4 regions of the Arthrobacter sp. 10N43 genome follow, and region 3 is predicted to be linked to each of the others. Evidence: riboswitches for the same ligand, from Rfam matches in the RefSeq annotation. Region 3 holds a riboswitch; each other region holds the start of a gene.

Region 1 (4,709 bases), on a different contig from region 3:
TGGGGATCCGACGGGCCGTCCTCGCGCTGGGTGGCGCCAATCACCACGGTGCCGTCCTGGCGGGGCACGATGTACACCGGGACCCCGCGCACCATCCCCCGCACGGTGGCAGTGAGCAGCGGCTGCAGGTGCGCGGGCACGCGGAGCCGGAGGATGTCACCGTAGACGGGCCGCAGCGGCAGGGTGAGCCCGGCGGGCAATTCATCAAGATCGGCGGCGCCGAGCCCGTTGGCGACCACGGTTTCCGCGGCGCGTACGGTACCGCCGCCATCGAGGCGGACCCCTGCAACGTTGCCGTCCTGCCACAGCAGCCCTGCAGCGCGCCGCCGGATGAAGCTGCCGCGGTCCTCCGCGGCCAGGACGCCGGCAATCCGGGCGATCAGCAGGCGGGGATCCACCTGGTGGTCGGCCGGGATGTCGAAGGCACACGAGATGCCGGGGCTCAGCAGGGGCTCCCGGCCCCGTGCCTCGCGCACTGTCAGCGGTTCCACGCTGAGGCCGGAGGCTTTCTGGACTTCCCTCAGGTCCGCGAGCGCGCGCCGGTCCGCCGCGTCCGCCCCGACGGCGAGGGTCGGGGTCGTCAAATACCCGGTACCCGTCCGGGAGTCCTGGCCGGCGGGACCGGCGTCGAGCCCGGCCGCGAATCCGGGCCACAGCCGGGAAGACTCGAGCATCAGTTCCAGCAGCTGCTCCTCCTGGTAGTGCAGCTCGCTGACAGGGGCGAGCATGCCGGCCGCGGCCCAGCTCGCTCCTGTACCGGGAACATCATCGATCAGGACCACGGACCGGCCCGCGCGGCTGGCCTCGAAGGCGATGCCGTGGCCGATCACCCCGCCGCCGATCACGGCAACGTCTGCGGTGACGTCCCCTGCGGTGATTCCGTCAGTGGATACGGCTCCGGTGTAACAATCCCGGGCGGTGGCGTCATCTGCGGCCACGGCTTCACGGCCGGCTTGTGAGCCTACTTGCGTGCCCATGAAAAATTCCTTCCCTACGCCGGTACTAGCCGGATCAGGTCAAGCGGTCGGCTCTGACGCCCTCTCAGCCGGGCAGCGGCTCCATGGCTGCTGCGGGCTCCCGCGGTATGCGCCCAGTTTAGAGGAACTAGGCTGGTCCCATGAGCCAGGACCACCTCCACACCACCGCCCGCCTCTACTTGTGCACCGACGCCCGCAGGGACCGCGGCGACTTCGAGGACTTCGTGGACGCCGCCTTCGCCGGCGGAGTGGACATCATCCAGCTGCGCGACAAGTCGCTCGAGGCGGCCGAGGAACTGGAACTCCTCGAAGTCCTGCACGCCGCGGCGCAGCGCCACGGACGGCTGTGGGCCGTCAACGACCGGGCGGACATCGCCTCCCTGTCCGGGGCCCCGGTGTTCCATATCGGCCAGAAGGACATTTCGCTGGACGCAGCCCGCGGCTTCCTGGGCAAAGACGCCGTGATCGGCCTGTCCACCCACACCCCTGAACAGGTGGACGCAGCCGTGGCTGCTTCTCCCGGCCGCAAGGGACTGGACTACTTCTGTGTGGGGCCAGTATGGGCGACTCCCACCAAGCCGGGACGCGCCGCCGTCGGCCTCGACCTGGTGCGTTACGCCGCCCAGGCGACCGGCCAGGCGAACGCCGAGGGTGCCGGAAACCCCGACGGCCCGACGGAAAGCCTGCTGCCGTGGTTTGCCATCGGCGGGATCGACCTCGGCAACGTGGAGCAGGTAGTCGACGCCGGCGCCCGGCGGATCGTGGTGGTCCGGGCCATCACCGACGCCGACGATCCGGCCCACGCGGCCGGTGCACTGCTGGCGGCGCTGGACGCCACTGACTCCTGAACGCTGATTCCTGAACGCTGACTCCTGAGCAGGTTCCCCGCCATGAACCGGGCCGTCCCGGGCAGTGAACCTAGCCGGGGAGCCCCAGTCCCGCCATCCTTCGCGCGTGGTTCGCTGCGAGCTCGGCCGTCAGGCCCACCACCAGCGCCCTGGCGTCCGCGTCGTCCAGTCCCGACAGCCCGCCCAGGAATGCGTGCTCAAGGCTCACCCGCTGGGCATGGGTCAGGACCTCGCCCAGCAGGCGCCGGGCCCACAGCGCCAGGCGTGACGCCAGCCGGGGGTCATCGGCCAGGGCCGCCTTGAGTCGCTCCTGCAGCACACCCGTGGACTCGCCGGTGGAGCGGACCTGTGCGATCAGCTCCCGGGTCCCGGCGTCGACGTACACGCCGACGGCGCTGTAAAAGTCCGCGGAGACAGTGTCGATCACGTAGGCCTTCATGAGCGCTTCGTACCAGTCCGCCGGGCGTGTGCGCTCATGGAAGAAGTCCACCGAGGGCTGGAACGGCAGCATGGCAGCCTCCGTGTCCAGGCCCATATCCTCGAGCCGGGCCCGGATGAGTTCGTAGTGCTGGAACTCGGCCACCGCCATCCTGCCCAGCACGGCACGGTCACGCAGCGTGGGCGAATATCCGGCACTGGAAGAGAGCCGTTCGAAGGCGGAAAGCTCGCCGTACGCCATCACTCCCAGCAGATCCGCCAGGAAGCTGTTGTAGAGGGCAGGATCCTCCGGAGTTGCGCTCATGATCCAAGACTAATGGCGGAAATCGGGCTACCCTGATTTTCGTGTCCCATCATCGCCTGACCCCCAGTGTCCACGAGCAGCAGAACCAGCTGGCCGGGGCCCTCAAGGCGTTGCGCACCACGCTGGAACTGCCCGGCCCGTTCCCCGAGGACGTGCTGCGCGACGCCGCGGCGGCCGTGGCCGAGCACAAGCTCCCGGACCTGGACCTCACGCATGTCGAGTTCGTGACCATCGACCCGGCATCGTCCACCGACCTCGACCAGGCCCTGTTCATCGAACGGGATGACGAGGGCTACAAGGTGTTTTACGCCATCGCCGACGTCCCGTCGTTTGTCGCCCCGGGCGGGGCGCTCGACGCCGAGACCCGGCGCCGCGGGCAGACCTTCTACACCCCCGACGGAAGGATTCCGCTGCATCCGGAGATCATCAGCGAGGCCGCCGGCAGCCTGCTCGCAGGTCAGCTGTGCTCCGCGTTCGTCTGGGAGTTCGGGCTCGACGCCGCGGCAGAGGTGACATCGGTCCTTGTGCGCCGGGCCCGGGTCCGCAGCCGCGCAAAACTCAGCTACAAGGCCGTCCAGGCCGACCTCGACGCCGGCACGGCCACGCCCGTGCTGCAGCTGCTCAAAGAGGTAGGCATCAAGCGGGTGGAACTCGAACGCCTGCGCGGCGGGGCAAGCCTGAACATGCCCGAACAGGAAATCCAGCAACTGCCCGACGGCGGCTACCGGATCGTGGCGGCCCCGCCGCTGCCGGTGGAGGACTGGAACGCCCAGATTTCCCTCATGACCGGAATGGCGGCCGCCGCGCTCATGCTCCAGGGCAAGGTCGGCATCCTGCGGACCATGCCCGCCCCGGACGAGGCGTCGCTGCGGCATTTCCACCGCCAGACCCACGCCCTTGGCAAGCCCTGGGACGGAGAAATGGGCTACGGCGAGTACCTGCGGACCCTGGACCCCACCGACCCCCGGCAGCTGGCCATTGTGCATTCGGCCGGCATGCTTTTCCGTGGCGCCGGGTACACGCACTTCGACGGGACGGTACCCCAAGCCGCCGTACAGTCAGCCATCGGCGCCGCCTACGCCCATTCCACGGCGCCTTTGCGGCGGCTGGTGGACCGCTTCGTGCTGGTGATCTGTGAAGCCCTGAGCAGCGGCACCGAGGTTCCGGACTGGGCCCGGGCGGCCCTGCCGTCCCTTCCGGCGATCATGGGCACCTCGGACCAGCTCGCCGCAAAGCTGGAGCGGCTGGCATTGGACACCGTGGAGGCTGCCCTGCTGGTCAACCACATCGGCCAGGAATTCGACGCCGTGGTCATCTCCGGTTCGAAGCCGGCGAAGAGCACCACCGGCGGCGACGGGAACGGCAATGGGAACGGCGGCACGGCCGGCAAGGCGAACGGCAACGGGAACGGGGGCAAGTCCAACGGAAACGGCAACGGCCCGTCCGGGATGGTCCAGATCGCCGAACCTGCCGTGACCGCACGCTGCCCCGGCGACCTTGAACCGGGCACTCAAGTCCGGGTCCGGGTGGTGTCCTCGGACATCGCCACCCGCGAAATCCAGCTGGAGCTCGTGGGCTGACGGTCCACTGCCTGCGCCCTGACCGTCCCGTGCCGGGCGGGCTCCCGTGGTCAGTCCACGGGTCCGTTCATGGGTCCAGTCGAGGATCCGCCCGTGGTACAGCTAGACTGGAGAGGTAGAAATGGATGCCCGGTCGTTGATTTCCATGATTTTTGAATTCAACAAGCCCGCCCCTACGCGATCTTGAGATCCACCCGCTGGTCCCCAGTGCCAGCATTTAGATAGCCCGCGATCGGCTTCCACTGGATTTGCTTGCGCGCCCGAGCGTGCTCCGGAACGGCCAATGGCCGGCCCCGTTGAGCAAGCAGCGCAGCCCAAAATGAATAAGGAAACTCCCCTGTGAGTGAATTGCACACGCACCAGCTTCTGATCGATGATTCCGGCACGGAGACCATCGAGCCCGAAGAAACCATCATCTCGGACGAAAAGCCGCACGAGATTGCCGAAAAGACCTTCGCCGACTTCAACGTCCGTGCGGACATCGTGGAATCGCTGGCCGACGCCGGCATTACCCACCCCTTCCCCATCCAGGCCATGACGCTTCCGGTCGCACTGGCCGGGC
Region 2 (4,709 bases), on a different contig from region 3:
CGGGACGGCGAGGTTCTCAGCCCCGAAGGCGACGTCGTCGCCGAGGCGGGACAGCACCACCTGCGTTTCCGGGTCCTGCTGCACCAGCCCGGCGCGGCCGCGCTGCGCCCGCGGCGGGACCCCGTCGATCAGCAGGCTTCCGGTCTCGTCGGAATCTTCGGAGTCGCCGGAGTCGCCGGAAGGCCCGGCCGGGCCGTCCCCCAGCACGCCGGCCAGGGCGTGGAGCAGCGTCGATTTGCCGGCGCCGGAGGGGCCGAGCAGGAGCACGCGCTCCCCCGGCCGGATGTCCAGGTCAAGGCCGCTGACCGCGGGCCGGGGCCTTCCGGCGTGCCGCCAGCCCCAGCCGCGGGCCGTGACGGCGGCCGGCCTGACTTCCGGTGAAGGTCTCATGAGTCGTCTGCAGGTTTCAGATGTAGGTTCAGCAGTCGACTCAGGAGAAGACGGGCTCCGTGGCGGCCTTGCGGGAGGCAAAGGAGCCCAGCACGCCTGTCTTGGCCAGGCCTCGGGTGGCGAGCCAGGACAGTCCGCCGGCAATCACTGCACCGGAGATGGTGGTGAAGACGATGTAGGCGAGCTTGTCGCCGGCTTCGTAGGCGATGTTCCAGCCCCACGGGAGGAAGGAATCGTTCAGGCCGCAGAAGAGGCCCGCACCCGCCCCGGCCAGCAGAGATACCGGCAGGTTGAACTTCGTGTAGAGGAAGGCCGCGAAGACCAGCTCCGCGCCAAGGCCCTGCAGCACACCGGAGATCAGCACCGTGGTGCCGTACTGGGAACCCATGATGAGCTCGCCCGTGGCCGCCACGCTCTCGCAGAAGAGCGCCGCACCCGGCTTGCGGATGATGAGCATGCCCAATACGGCCGGAATCATCCAGCCGCCGGCGTAGAGTCCGCTGAGCGGCGGGTAGATGGCGTTGACCGGGGTTGAAATCAGGTTCGCGCCCTGGGACCAGGCCCAGAAGATGACGCCGCCGGCAACGGCGATCAAGGCGGCCACCACAATGTCCACCACACGCCAGGTGTAGTTGCGGCGGGCGGCTGGGCGGCTGGTGGAACCATGCTGTGCTGAAATATCTGTCATGTCGTCCTCCTGAGGAACAGGAGGGGAGGATGCTCCGGCCGGTTCGGCTTCCGCCGCCCTCCGCGCACCCTGAGATCTCGACTCCCTTGCGCCGGTACTAACCGGATCAGGTTCGAGGGTCTGCGGCTGTCCGCACTCTCAGCGCCCACCAGCGGTTTTCCCCGGATTTTTCCGGCGATGCCCGACGGCGGCGCTCCCCTGTCGTAAATTATTCTGCCCTTGTGGGCTGGCTCAGTTTACACCCGGACGGCCGGGTTTTCAGTGGCGTGCCGTCACAATCCGCGGCCGGGCAAAGCCGGTCGCCGCGGCCGGGAATTGCCGCTTGGTAGAGTCGACGTGTCGGACACCCGGACCCGCCTGCGGGCGGCCCAGTCACGCACCGGAAAGCTGGACTATTTTGACGCTCACACCAGATCCCTCCGGGGAATACGACCCCGATTCGAGCGAGCCGCAGCCGCAGGGATCCCTCGCGGCGCTCATCGGCCGCGTGCTGGCCGAGATGGAGGCCCTCCAGTTCGCCTCGTTCAGCAAGGACGATGCCCTGGACCTCGGACTCCTCCTCGTAGAGCTGGGCAGGCAACGCTCGCTGCCCATCGCCGTCGACATCACCAAGGGCGAGCAGGTGCTCTTCCACGCCGCGCTGGACGGCGCCACGCCGGACAACGAACGCTGGATCAACGCCAAGAAGCGCACGGCCATGCGTTACGAGGTCCCGTCCCTGCTGGTGGGCCTGCGCGCCCGCGCTGCCGGCGGCAGGATCGAGGACAACGCCTGGTTCGACCAGATGGAGTTCGCCGCCCACGGCGGAGCGTTTCCCATTTACGTCCGCGGCACGGGCGCCGTCGCGGTCGTCACCGTCTCCGGCCTGCCCCAGAAGGCGGACCACGATCTTGTTGTCGAGGCCCTGCGGAACGTCCTCACACCGGAACGCTAGGCTGGGGGTAGCCCCTGTTCCCGCCCCAAGGAGACCGAAGAATGACCATCCTCATCAAGCTGCTCGGCACTGGCGTCAGCCTCGCGGCCGGCTTTGCCGGCACCAAGCTGGTGGACACCATCTGGGAAAAGTCCACGGGCAACAAGCCGCCCAAGGGCCACGACGACGACGTCCCCACCACGCTGCGCACGGCATTGACGTTCGCCCTGATCTCGGCATCGGTCAGCGCCATCATCCAGGTGCTCGCCAACCGCGGCACGCAGCGGGCGATCACCCGCTTCTCCAAAACCCAGGACATCGTCTAAACAGGCATCGTATGGCCGGACATCGTCAGGGCGGCTCGGGCTGCGCGGACCTGGCTGGACGGACCTGGCTGGCCCCCTCCGGATTAGACGCTGCGGTCAGCCGTTTCGGTCAGCCGGCGTCGCCGTCGTCCGCTCCGTGCTTGGCGGCCGCCTGCTGGACCACTGCCTCGAGCTCGTCGGAGGTCAGCAGCTCCGGGTGCAGGTGCTTGGTCCGGTAACCGGCCCGGCCCACCATGTGGGCCGATACGGGGACGGTCAGCAGCTGGAAGAGCCACGCCACCACCAGCACGGGCCACACCCACCAGGTGCGCATCTGCAGGCCAAGGGCCGCCAGCAGCAGGAACAGTCCCAGGACCTGCGGTTTGGTGGCGGCATGCATCCGGCTCATGAGGTCCGGGAAGCGCAACAGCCCGACAGCGGCGCCGAGGGACATGAGGGCGCCGGTCACCATGAACACGGCCGAGACGGAGTCGATCACTGTGTCAGGATTCACGGACGCTCTCCCTCCGGTCGGCCACGAACCGGGCGAAGGTGACCGAGCCGACGAAGCCGATCAGGGAGATCGCCACCAGCAGCATCAGGTTGTTCAGGTGCCGGTTGGCAGCCATGTCGATGCACAGGGCCGCGCCGAAGATGGCCAGCAGCACGTCGGCGGCGAGGACACGGTCCAGCAGTGAGGGGCCCCGCGCGATCCGGATGATCGCCCCCAGCGCGGCAAGGGAAAGTACGACGGCGGTCACCGTCAGGACGATCTGCATCATGCGGTGACCTCCTGGGTAAGGGCGGAGAGTTCGTCTTTGGAGCCCATGATCCTGATCAGCCCCGCCTCGGTGTCCCGGACCTCCTTGCGCAGCTTGGCCGCGTCCTGGGCGTTGCGGACGTTGATGCCGTGGATGTAGAGCGTGGACGTGGACCTGTCCACCTCCACCACAAGGGATCCCGGAATCAGGGAGATCACGTGCCCGGTGGCCGTGACCAGGAGGTCGGAATGGCTCCGCAGCGGCACGGCGACGATTGCGCTGACGACTTTGGGGCCGCGGGCCACGGCGAGGTACAGGACCTGGAAGCTGGCCGCGACGACTTTTCCTAGGAAGATGAGGACGAAGGGGACGGCGCGGAGCACGTTGAAGCGGCCGCCGAGCTCCACCGGGGGCAGGTAGAAAATGCGTGCCACGAGCACGGCGATGAGGGCCCCGAAGAGGAGATTGCCGGGGCTGAAGTTCTGCCACAATGCGCCCCAGACGAAAACCAGCCACACCAGCAGCGGCAGTTCTTGGCGCAGCGAGATCCTTTTCCGGCTCATTTCCCGCCGCCCTGCTCCTGGACCTGGCCGGGCGGGGCCTGCCCTGGCTGGACCTGGCCTAACTGGACCTGACCTGGCACCGGCGGCACAGGTGCGTCCTGGCCCAGCACGGCATGGATGTAGGGGGACCTGTCCAGCATTTCTGCGGCGGACTGGTCTGCCACCCTGAACAGCGGTCCGGCAAAGACCGTCAGGGCCACGCCAAAGACCACCAGGCCCAGGGTGGAGCCCACCATGGTGCGCGGCAGCAGGGTTACGTTCGCCCGGCCGGCCCGGTCCCCGGTGGCGGAGTCCGCCGGGGCCGCCAGGAGCACCGGATCGGGGTGTTCGGCGTCCTCGGGCTTGCGCCAGAACGCCCGGTTCCAGACCCTCGCGATCGCCAGCAGGGTCAGCAGGCTGGTCAGCACGCCGCCGATCACCAGGGCGTAGGCCAGCGGCGTGCCCAGCTCGACGCCCGCCTGAAGGAGCCCCAGCTTGCCCAGGAAGCCCGAGAACGGCGGGATGCCGGCCAGGTTCATGGCGGGGATGAAGAACAGGACTCCCAAAACCGGGGAGAGTTTGGCCAGTCCGGCCACGCGGTCCATGGACGAGCTGCCGCCGCGGCGTTCAATCAGGCCGGTCACCAGGAACAGGCTGGTCTGGATGGTGATGTGGTGGGCCACGTAGAAGACCGCGGCGCCCAGGCCGGCCACCGTGGACATGGCCAGGCCAAAGACCATGTAGCCAATGTGGCTGACCAGGGTGAAGGACAGGAGCCTCTTGATGTCACTTTGGGCCAGGGCGCCGAGGATGCCCACCACCATGGTCAGCAGCGCCGCGACCATGAGCGGGGCGTTGAGCGCGTCGCCCGGGAAGAGCAGCGTCTCCGTACGGACCATCGCGTAGACGCCCACCTTGGTCAGCAGCCCGGCAAACACGGCGGTGACCGGGGCCGGGGCCGTGGGGTAGGAGTCAGGGAGCCAGAAGGACAGCGGGAACACGGCGGCCTTGATGCCGAAGGCCACCAGCAGCATGACGTGCAGCAGCGTCCGGGTGCCCTGGTCCAGGTCCCCGAGCTTGATGGCGAGGTCCGCCATGTTGATGGTTCCG
Region 3 (4,709 bases):
TACGGCGAACCTGACCTGACCATCAAGGTGGTCCGCGACGTCTTCAACGAGGACTTCTCCAAGCTGATCGTCTCCGGCGAGGAAGCCTGGGACACCATCGAGGCCTACGTCACCTACGTGGCTCCGGACCTGGTGGGCCGGCTCGAGAAGTGGACCAAGGACACGGACATCTTCGCGGCCTGGCGCATCGACGAGCAGATCCACAAGGCCCTGGACCGCAAGGTCTTCCTGCCCTCTGGCGGGTCCCTGGTGATCGACCGCACCGAAGCCATGACCGTGGTGGACGTCAACACCGGCAAGTTCACGGGCTCCGGCGGCAACCTCGAGGAAACCGTCACCAAGAACAACCTGGAAGCGGCCGAGGAAGTGGTCCGGCAGCTGCGCCTGCGCGACATCGGCGGCATCATCGTGATCGACTTCATCGACATGGTGCTCGAATCCAACCGCGACCTCGTGCTGCGCCGCATGGTGGAGTGCCTGGGCCGGGACCGGACCAAGCACCAGGTGGCTGAGGTGACGTCGCTGGGCCTCGTGCAGATGACCCGCAAGCGGATGGGCACTGGGCTGCTGGAAGTCTTCGGCGAGCAGTGCGAGGCGTGCGCGGGCCGCGGCATCGTCACCCATGACGAGCCCGTGGAACACCGCCGCGCCAACACGGTCGCCGCGGAGCACTATGTGCCGCGCACCGAGGCGGCCCAGCCGGCTGCCCGCACCGAGCGCAAGAGCCGCCGCCGCGGCAGGGGAGGCCAGGGCCCCGAGTCCGCGCCGTCCACGCCCGCGGCCGTCCACGCCGAGCCCACCGAAGCTGAACGCCACGCCAAGGCTGAAGCCACCCGGGCTGCGCTGGCGAACATTGCCGCCGCGGCGCACGCCGCGCACCTGCACGATGGGGAGGCAGCCGCGGCCAGCGACGCCGGGGCCCGGCAGGCCGCCGTCGACGCCGTTACGCACCTCGCCGCCGCGGACGAAGCAGCCGGGCGTCCCGCGACCGTGCTGACGTTTGGCGGCGAGCAGGTTGCCCTGCCCTTCGTCGAGCACGCCGAGGACACCCAGGCACCGGCCCTGACCCTGGACCTGCTGACCGAGGCCTTCGCCAACCTGGGCGAGGCCGACGCCGGTGAGCAGGCCGACAAGCAGGCCGACAAGCAAGCCGCAGCCCAGGCACCCGCGGCCCCCGAGGCGCCGGCAGCCGCGCCCGCCTCGGAAGCCCCGGCTTCACCGGCAGCGGACACGACTCGTGGCCGCCGCGGACGCCGCAACCGCAGCGCCAGCCGTGCCCAGGGCGCAGCCAACGAGACCTCCGTGGAACACCGCGAGGCCACACGTCCGGCCGCGGCCGGGTCGGTTCACGAGGCCAAGGCGCCCGCCGCGGCCCAGCGGGCGTCCATCCCTGCCGGCAACGAGCCGATCATCCTCGGCGTCGGAGTACCGGCCTCGGAGCTGTAGTCCTCCGCGGCTGATCACGTCCCCGGCCGGTCACTTCGACTGGTTGGGGTGCGGGTCCGGGCCGAGCGGGCGTAACAATACGTCCGCTCGGCCCGGGCCCGCACGTGCGTTAACGGGGCAGCCCGGTGGCAACGGCTAGGCTGGAACACTGACACGGGGTGCCGCGCATCGGGCCGGCTGAGATCCAGACCCGTTGAACCTGTCCGGTTAGCACCGGCGAAGGGATGTCTGACTTGTCCGCGAAATCCAATCCGTCCGAATTGCCGCCCAGTGATTTTCAGCCGGGCAGTTTTCTGCCCGGCGGTTTCTTGCCCTCCGGTTTCTTGCCCTCTGGGGTCCGCCCGCCCGCGCCGCCGCGCATTCCCCGCGTGCTGGCGATTGCGGGGTCCGATCCGTCCGGCGGGGCCGGGATCCAGGCCGACCTCAAGAGCATCGCGGCGAATGGCGGCTACGGGATGGCCGCCATCACGGCCCTGACCGCCCAAAACACCCAGGGCGTGCGCGCCGTCCACGTACCCCCGGCGGCGTTCCTCACGGCCCAGCTGGAGGCCATCAGCGAGGACATCGGCATTGACGCAGTCAAGATCGGCATGCTCGGCGACGCCGGTGTGATCGACGCCGTCCGCACCTGGCTGGAGAAGGTGCGCCCCGCAGTCGTCGTCCTGGACCCCGTCATGGTCGCCACGAGCGGTGACCGGCTCCTGCAGGAATCGGCCGAGGCCGCCCTGCAGGCCCTCCTGCCGCTGGCGGACCTCATCACCCCGAACCTCGCCGAACTCGGAATCCTGCTCAAGGAACCCGTCGCGGCCGACTGGGCCGAGGCCCTGGCGCAGGGCAAACGGCTGGCCGCGCTGACCGGCGCCACCGTCCTGGTCAAGGGCGGGCACCTCCAGGGCGGGCTCGGGAATGACGGCGACGCCGGCTGCCCGGATGCGCTGGTCAACACCGGGGGCCTGCTCGGCACCGAAACGGTGGTGGTGCCGGGGGAGCGGATCGCGACGCGCAACAGCCACGGCACAGGCTGCTCCCTGTCCTCGGCCATGGCCACCGTGCAGGCCCGGGTGGGGGACTGGGAAGCGGCGCTGCGGGTGGTCAAGCCGTGGCTGCTGGGCGCACTCCGCGAAGCCTCGGTTCTGGACGTCGGCAACGGCAACGGCCCGGTCCATCACTTCCACCACGTCGGCCACAGTCATGTGGGCGACGCCGATGCGGGCCACGCTCCGGGGGAGGGCGAGTTCGCCGCGGCCCTGCGCGCGGGGGCCACCGCCGATCTTGACGCCATCTACGCCCTGGACTTCATCCGCGGCCTGGCCGACGGGACCCTGCCCGAGCACGAATTCGCCTACTACCTCGCCCAGGACGCCATCTACCTCAACGGCTACTCCCGGGTCCTGGCACGCGCCGCCGCGATCGCCCCCACCGAGGCCGAGCAGCTGTTCTGGGCCAGGTCCGCGCAGACCTGCCTGGAAGTCGAGTCCGAGCTGCACCGTACCTGGCTCAGCACCCGCCCCACGGGGGCCACCTTGGGCCCGGTAACGAAGTCCTACGTCGATCACCTGTTGGCCGCCTCGGTGTCCGGCAGCTACGGGGTCCTCGTGGCAGCGGCCCTCCCATGCTTCTGGCTCTACGCTGAGGTCGGCGCCACGCTGCACCGGGAGTTCCTTTCCGGCGGCGCACCCGCCGGGCATCCCTACGCCGACTGGCTGCGGACCTACGCCGATGAGGACTTCGCCGCAGCCACCCGGCAGGCCATCGCGTACATGGACACGGCGGCCCGGCAGGCATCCGGGCGCGAGCGGGAAGCCATGGCCCTGGCCTTCCGGCAGTCCTCACGCTACGAAGTGGACTTCTTCGACGCGCCGCGGTTGCACGCCTGACGCGAGCTGGCCTGTGCAGCCGGTAGGATGGTGGGGCACGGTTCCGGAAGTCGTTGCGGCAACACAACATCAAGAACGCAGAGTCTAGGCGTTGTGGCGCCTGTCACGGACTGCCCCCGGAACCAGCCTCATTTGCGGCCGAAGGCAAAATTAGCGTATTCTAGATCTTCGGTGCTTACGCCAACACTTGGGTTATGACCCTGAGAACTGTCCGTTTGGAATTTCAACTGGATTTGTTCCGGGGATAGCTCATGGGTTCCCCCGGGGAATCCACCGGCGTTGAGGCACAGCGTGAGCCGGTCCAAACAATTTGGCCCCAGGTTCCGCACGCAAATCTAGTAATAAACGTCGAGAGAAGTGAGTTCCCCAGTGGTGTACGCGATTGTCCGCGCAGGCGGCCGCCAAGAGAAGGTTTCCGTTGGAGACTTCGTTACCCTGAACCGCGTCCCCGGTGGAGCCGGCAGCACCTTTGAGTTGCCCGCACTGCTCCTGGTGGACGGTGACAAAGTCACGTCTGCTGCTGCGGACCTGGCCAAGGTAACGGTTACGGCTGAGATCCTCGAAGACCTCCGTGGTCCGAAGATCGTCATCCAGAAGTTCAAGAACAAGACCGGTTACAAGAAGCGCCAGGGTCACCGTCAGGAATTGACCAAGGTCAAGATCACCGGTATCAAGTAACCCTTCGTTACTGTTCAGGTTCCAGCAGATTTCCCAGAATTTTTGAAGGCAGGCATTTCAAATGGCACATAAAAAAGGCGCGAGTTCCACTCGCAACGGTCGTGACTCCAACGCCCAGTACCTCGGCGTCAAGCGCTTCGGTGGCCAGGTAGTTTCCGCAGGCGAGATCATCGTCCGCCAGCGCGGCACCCACTTCCACCCGGGCGCCGGCGTCGGCCGCGGCGGGGACGACACCCTGTTCGCCCTGACCCCCGGTGCTGTCGAGTTCGGCACCCGCCGTGGTCGTCGCGTTGTGAACATCGTGGCTGCTGCAGCTGCAGAGTAGCAATAAGTTCTAAATCGGTGGAGCGGGCCATTAGGTCCGCTCCACCGGTGTTTTAACCGCATTACAATCATCTTGGGCCTCTTGGGGGTCCGGGGAACAGCACTGAGGAGATTTACGTGGCGAGCTTTGTAGACCGGGTAGTACTGCACGTATCCGGCGGTACCGGCGGCCACGGCTGTGTCTCCGTTCACCGGGAGAAGTTCAAGCCCCTCGGCGGTCCCGACGGCGGCAACGGCGGCAACGGCGGCGACGTCATCCTGCGCGTCGACTCGCAGACCACCACCCTGCTCGACTACCACCACGCCCCCCACCGGCACGCCACCAATGGCGGCCCCGGCATGGGTGACTGGCGCGGAGGCAAGAACGGCGAAACCCTGATCCTT
Region 4 (4,709 bases), on a different contig from region 3:
CTGTCGGTCCGCCCACGGCAGGCTCCGGCAGGTAGACCTTGCCGCCGGAGGCGAGGAACTCGCTGCTCTTCGCCCGCATCCCGGCCGCCATCTGCGCCAGGGCAGCCTGCGAATCGACAGAACCATAGTTGCCGGTACCGTACTCATCCCGGATGTCCTGGCTGATCCGCATGGAGCAGAACTTGGGACCGCACATCGAGCAGAAGTGCGCGGTTTTGGCCGGCTCCGCGGGAAGCGTCTCGTCGTGGAAGGCCTCGGCCGTCACCGGGTCAAGGGACAGGGCGAACTGGTCCCGCCAGCGGAACTCAAACCGCGCCTTGGACAGGGCGTCGTCTCGTTCGTGGACGCCGGGGTGGCCCTTGGCGAGGTCGGCGGCATGGGCGGCGATCTTGTACGTGATCACCCCGGTCTTCACGTCATCCTTGTTCGGCAGCCCGAGATGCTCCTTGGGCGTGACGTAGCAGAGCATGGCGGTGCCAAAGCGGGCAATCTCGGTGGCGCCGATCGCCGAGGTGATGTGGTCATAACCGGGCGCAATGTCGGTGACCAGCGGCCCGAGCGTATAGAAGGGTGCGCCCTTGCAGAGTTCCTGCTGGCGTTCCACGTTTTCCCGGACCAGGTGGAAGGGCACGTGCCCGGGACCCTCCACCATGACCTGCACATCGAACTCCCAGGCCCGCTGCGTGAGCTCGGCCAGGGTGTCCAGCTCGGCGAACTGCGCCGCGTCGTTGGCATCCGCCGTCGCGCCGGGCCGCAGCCCGTCACCCAGGGAGAACGCGACGTCGTACTTCGCGAAGATTTCGCACAGCTCGTCGAAGTGGGTGTACAGGAAGTTCTCCTGGTGGTGCGCCAGGCACCAGCCGGCCATGATGGAGCCGCCGCGGGAGACGATGCCGGTGACCCGGTTGGCCGTCAGGGGCACATAGCGCAGCAGCACCCCGGCGTGGATGGTCATGTAGTCCACGCCCTGCTCGCACTGTTCGATCACGGTGTCCCGGAAGATCTCCCAGGTTAGGGCGTTGGCCTCACCGTTGACCTTCTCCAGCGCCTGGTAGATCGGGACGGTGCCGATGGGCACGGGGGAGTTGCGGATGATCCACTCGCGCGTGGTGTGGATGTCATCACCGGTGGAGAGGTCCATCACCGTGTCCGCGCCCCACTGCGTGGCCCACTGGAGTTTGTCGACCTCCTCGGCGATGGAGCTGGTCACGGCCGAGTTGCCGATGTTGGCGTTGATTTTCACCAGGAACGCCTTGCCGATGATCATCGGCTCCGATTCGGGGTGGTTGACGTTGTTAGGAATGATCGCGCGGCCCGCGGCCACCTCGCTGCGCACCAGCTCCACATCGCAGTTCTCGCGCAGCGCGACGAACCGCATTTCCTGGGTGATGACGCCGTCGCGGGCGTAGCGCATCTGCGTGACGGTCCTGCCCTCGACGGCGCGGCGCGGCACCGGGCGCCCGCCCTGCCATTCGGCCGACGCCGCACCCCGGCGGACCGCCGACTTGCCGTCATCGAGAAGCTCCCGTTCCCGGCCGGCGTAGGGTTCGGTGTCCGCCCTCGCCTCGATCCAGGGAGCCCGGAACGGCTCCAGCCCGCGGACCGGATCGCTGCCCGGGCCGGCCGTGCGGTAGACCCGGAACGGAGCGTTCGCGACACCGCCCGGGGAGGGTTCCAGGGCGATCTCGGTCACCGGGACGCGGATGCCGTGCTCCGGATCCGCGGTGAAGGCCAGCGAGTGGGACTTCAGCGACTGGGTAGTGACTGCTGGCTTCTTTTGGGCAGGGCTGTGCTGTGTTTCTGTGGTGCTCAAAGGATTACTCACTTCCTTCGCCGGCATTACCCGGACAGGTTCAACGGTCGCAGGCTGCGCTAGCCCGATCTCAGCCCCTGCAAGGGCACCCGTGTGGTCGTAGACGAAGCTACCACAGGCCCACTGGAAGCCTGCCGAGTGTGACGGCACCCGGCCAGGCGGCAGTGTTAGCGTGGAATTGTGACTCTGCCCGGGCCCGTGCCCCGCACCAGGACGGCGACGCCGGAAGACCTCGCGGCGCTGCCGGTTCTCGAGGCCGCGGCCGACCGCCTCCTTGAAGCGGCATTGGGGAACCAGGCGCTCCCGTCCCCGGAAATGACGACGCCGGTTGAGCCGCTCTTCGTACTGGTCGCCGGAAGCCCGCCTGTGGGATTCGCCCGCGTGGACGAAGTCGGCAGCCAGGCCCACCTGGAACAACTCTCCGTACATCCGGACTCTGCCGGACGGGGGATTGGGCGGTCCTTGGTTCACTCGGCCATCGACGCGGCCCGCGGCCGGGGCTATGCATGGATGACGCTGTGCACTTTCGCGGACGTTCCGTTCAATGCCCCGTTTTACGCAAGCTGCGGCTTTGAGGAACTCGCCGAGCCGGGGCCGGCATTGGGCGCCCTGCGGATCCACGAAGCGCAACTGGGCCTGGATGGGCTGGGCCGGCGGATCGTCATGCGGATTAGGCTGTAGGCCATGACCAGCATCATCGAGTTCACCGGCCCCATCCTCACCGCGGCGGACCAGGAACGCCGCGGGCTCTGGGCGGTGGACGGCCTGCTGACCTTCGACCGTCCCGCCGACGCGCCGGACCGCGTGCTGGACGGCTGGGTCATGCCCGGGCTCGTGGACGCACACTGCCACATCGGCCTTGGCCCGGGCGGGGACGTCTCCGAGGCCACCGCGGAATCCCAAGCCCTGGCGGACCGCGACGCCGGGACGCTGCTGGTCCGCGATGCCGGCGCCGTCCACGACACCCGCTGGCTCCAGCAGCGCCAGGACCTTCCCCGGATCATCCGCTCCGGCCGGCACATCGCCAGGGCCCGGCGCTACCTGCGCGGCCTGGCCGTCGAGGTCGAGCCCGGCGATCTCGTCGAGGCCGTACGGAAGCAGGCCCGTGCAGGCGATGGCTGGGTCAAGCTGGTGGGGGACTGGATCGACCGCGACGTCGGCGACCTCGCCGCCAGCTTTCCGGCCCGCACGGTCAAGGACGCCATCCAGGCCGCCCACGATGAAGGGGCCCGCGTCACCGCGCACTGCTTCGCCGAAAACACCCTGGATGACATGCTCGACGCCGGGATCGACTGCATCGAGCACGCCACCGGATTGCTGCCGCGGCACCTGCCGCGCTTCCTCGAACAGGGCGTCCCGATCGTGCCCACCCTGATCAACATCGCCACGTTCCCGGACATCGCGGCGCGGGCGGAGGCCAAGTTTCCGCGCTACGCCGCCCATATGCGCTCGCTGTGGGAGCGGCGCGCCGAGCGGGTCCTCGAAGCCTACGAGGCCGGGCTGGCCATCTATGCCGGGACCGACGCCGGCAGTGTCATCAGCCACGGCCGGATTGTCGACGAGATCCAGGCCCTGCACGCAGCCGGCCTGCCCGCCGCTGCCGCCCTCGACGCCGCGAGCTGGTCCGCGAGGACCTGGCTCGGCGCGGACTCCATCGGCGAAGCCGCAAGCGCCGATGTCCTGGTCACGCCAGAGGATCCGCGGAAAAATCCGGCGACGCTGCGGCAACTCAAGCACATTGTGTTGCGCGGCCACCTCATCCGCTAGGAATAAATTGAAGCTTCAAGTAATTTAACTCTATGACAGGTCACCGAGAGCCGGTGGCCCCAGAACACCGGAGCGTTTCAATGACCGCAGAAGCCAGCACCCAGGACCTCCTCCCTGCCGAACTCACCATGGGCACCGTGATGCTCAAGGTCGGCGACATGAAGCTCATGACCGATTACTACCAGCGCGCCCTCGGCTTGGAGGCGGTGGCCGAACAGGACGGCGGGCTCTACCTTGGCCGCCGGCAGAAACCGCTGGTCCATCTGGCCCCCGCGCCGGGCCTGAACCTGCCCTCCCGTGGCGAGGCCGGGCTGTTCCACACCGCCCTGCTCTTCGAGGACCAGCACTCCCTGGCGGCCACCATCGCCAGCGCCGCCCAGTACGAGCCCCAGTCCTTCACTGGCAGCGCGGACCACCTCGTCAGTGAGGCCTTCTACTTCAACGACCCCGAAGGCAACGGCATCGAGCTTTACTGGGACCGGCCGCGGGAGGCTTGGTCCTGGGAGGGCAAGAACGTCGTCATGGACAGCCTCGCCCTGCCGCCGCAGCGTTACCTGCAGCAGCACCTGACCGAGGCGTCCGTGGCCGGCCAGCGCGAGGCCGCCGCCGGCGTCGGGCATGTCCACCTGCAGGTGGGCGACGTCGCGTCGGCGCAAGAGTTCTATGTCGGCACGCTCGGCTTCGAGAAGACCGCGGGCTGGCACGGTCAGGCATTGTTCGTCTCGGCCGGCGGCTACCACCACCACATGGCCATGAACGTGTGGAACAGCCGCGGTGCCGGCCCCCGGCGCGACACGCTGGGCCTGGGCGAGGTGCTGATCGAAGTGCCGTCCGGCGACGACGTCGGAGCCCTGGCGGAGCGGCTCCAAGCCGCCGGCGTCGACTCGCACCACACCGGCGCCGAGCTGCGCTTCGAGGACCCCTGGCGCAACCGGATCCGCGTCGCGGTTCGCTAAGTCCGAGCCCTGAGGGACTTGCCCAGCGCAGTGGGCCAGAGGTGGACATGTCCCCATCCGGCTGGCCGGGCCGAGGGACATGTCCATTTGCCGCTGCCACCAGTGGACACAGCGCCTATATGTCCATTGGCCGGGGCGAGCGGAGGGCATATCCGCGGGAGGTGGCGGCGTGT

What was found. Region 3 has a riboswitch for thiamine pyrophosphate ahead of AC1DDO_RS02245 (bifunctional hydroxymethylpyrimidine kinase/phosphomethylpyrimidine kinase). Riboswitches for the same ligand answer to the same signal wherever they lie in the genome.
Region 1: linked by a shared signal. The riboswitch ahead of thiO (glycine oxidase ThiO) and the one ahead of AC1DDO_RS02245 (bifunctional hydroxymethylpyrimidine kinase/phosphomethylpyrimidine kinase) in region 3 are both predicted to bind thiamine pyrophosphate.
Region 2: linked by a shared signal. The riboswitch ahead of AC1DDO_RS19160 (ECF transporter S component) and the one ahead of AC1DDO_RS02245 (bifunctional hydroxymethylpyrimidine kinase/phosphomethylpyrimidine kinase) in region 3 are both predicted to bind thiamine pyrophosphate.
Region 4: linked by a shared signal. The riboswitch ahead of thiC (phosphomethylpyrimidine synthase ThiC) and the one ahead of AC1DDO_RS02245 (bifunctional hydroxymethylpyrimidine kinase/phosphomethylpyrimidine kinase) in region 3 are both predicted to bind thiamine pyrophosphate.

The regions. Positions count from the first base shown of each region.
Region 1 is NZ_JBFTIA010000004.1:396,682-401,390, reverse strand. It holds gene thiO (glycine oxidase ThiO) at 1-977, opposite strand, end outside; TPP riboswitch at 971-1,091, opposite strand; gene AC1DDO_RS10095 (thiamine phosphate synthase) at 1,118-1,825, shown strand; gene AC1DDO_RS10090 (ferritin-like fold-containing protein) at 1,896-2,567, opposite strand; gene AC1DDO_RS10085 (RNB domain-containing ribonuclease) at 2,609-4,147, shown strand; gene AC1DDO_RS10080 (DEAD/DEAH box helicase) at 4,487-4,709, shown strand, end outside.
Region 2 is NZ_JBFTIA010000013.1:66,602-71,310, reverse strand. It holds gene AC1DDO_RS19165 (ABC transporter ATP-binding protein) at 1-390, opposite strand, end outside; gene AC1DDO_RS19160 (ECF transporter S component) at 431-1,078, opposite strand; TPP riboswitch at 1,144-1,288, opposite strand; gene AC1DDO_RS19155 (heme-degrading domain-containing protein) at 1,476-2,012, shown strand; gene AC1DDO_RS19150 (DUF4235 domain-containing protein) at 2,054-2,317, shown strand; gene mnhG (monovalent cation/H(+) antiporter subunit G) at 2,427-2,810, opposite strand; gene AC1DDO_RS19140 (MrpF/PhaF family protein) at 2,800-3,078, opposite strand; gene AC1DDO_RS19135 (Na+/H+ antiporter subunit E) at 3,075-3,620, opposite strand; gene AC1DDO_RS19130 (Na+/H+ antiporter subunit D) at 3,617-4,709, opposite strand, start outside.
Region 3 is NZ_JBFTIA010000001.1:499,119-503,827, reverse strand. It holds gene AC1DDO_RS02250 (Rne/Rng family ribonuclease) at 1-1,446, shown strand, start outside; TPP riboswitch at 1,591-1,688, shown strand; gene AC1DDO_RS02245 (bifunctional hydroxymethylpyrimidine kinase/phosphomethylpyrimidine kinase) at 1,671-3,323, shown strand; gene rplU (50S ribosomal protein L21) at 3,693-4,001, shown strand; gene rpmA (50S ribosomal protein L27) at 4,063-4,326, shown strand; gene obgE (GTPase ObgE) at 4,443-4,709, shown strand, end outside.
Region 4 is NZ_JBFTIA010000020.1:18,419-23,127, reverse strand. It holds gene thiC (phosphomethylpyrimidine synthase ThiC) at 1-1,813, opposite strand, end outside; TPP riboswitch at 1,809-1,916, opposite strand; gene AC1DDO_RS21770 (GNAT family N-acetyltransferase) at 1,994-2,494, shown strand; gene AC1DDO_RS21765 (amidohydrolase family protein) at 2,498-3,580, shown strand; gene AC1DDO_RS21760 (VOC family protein) at 3,661-4,536, shown strand.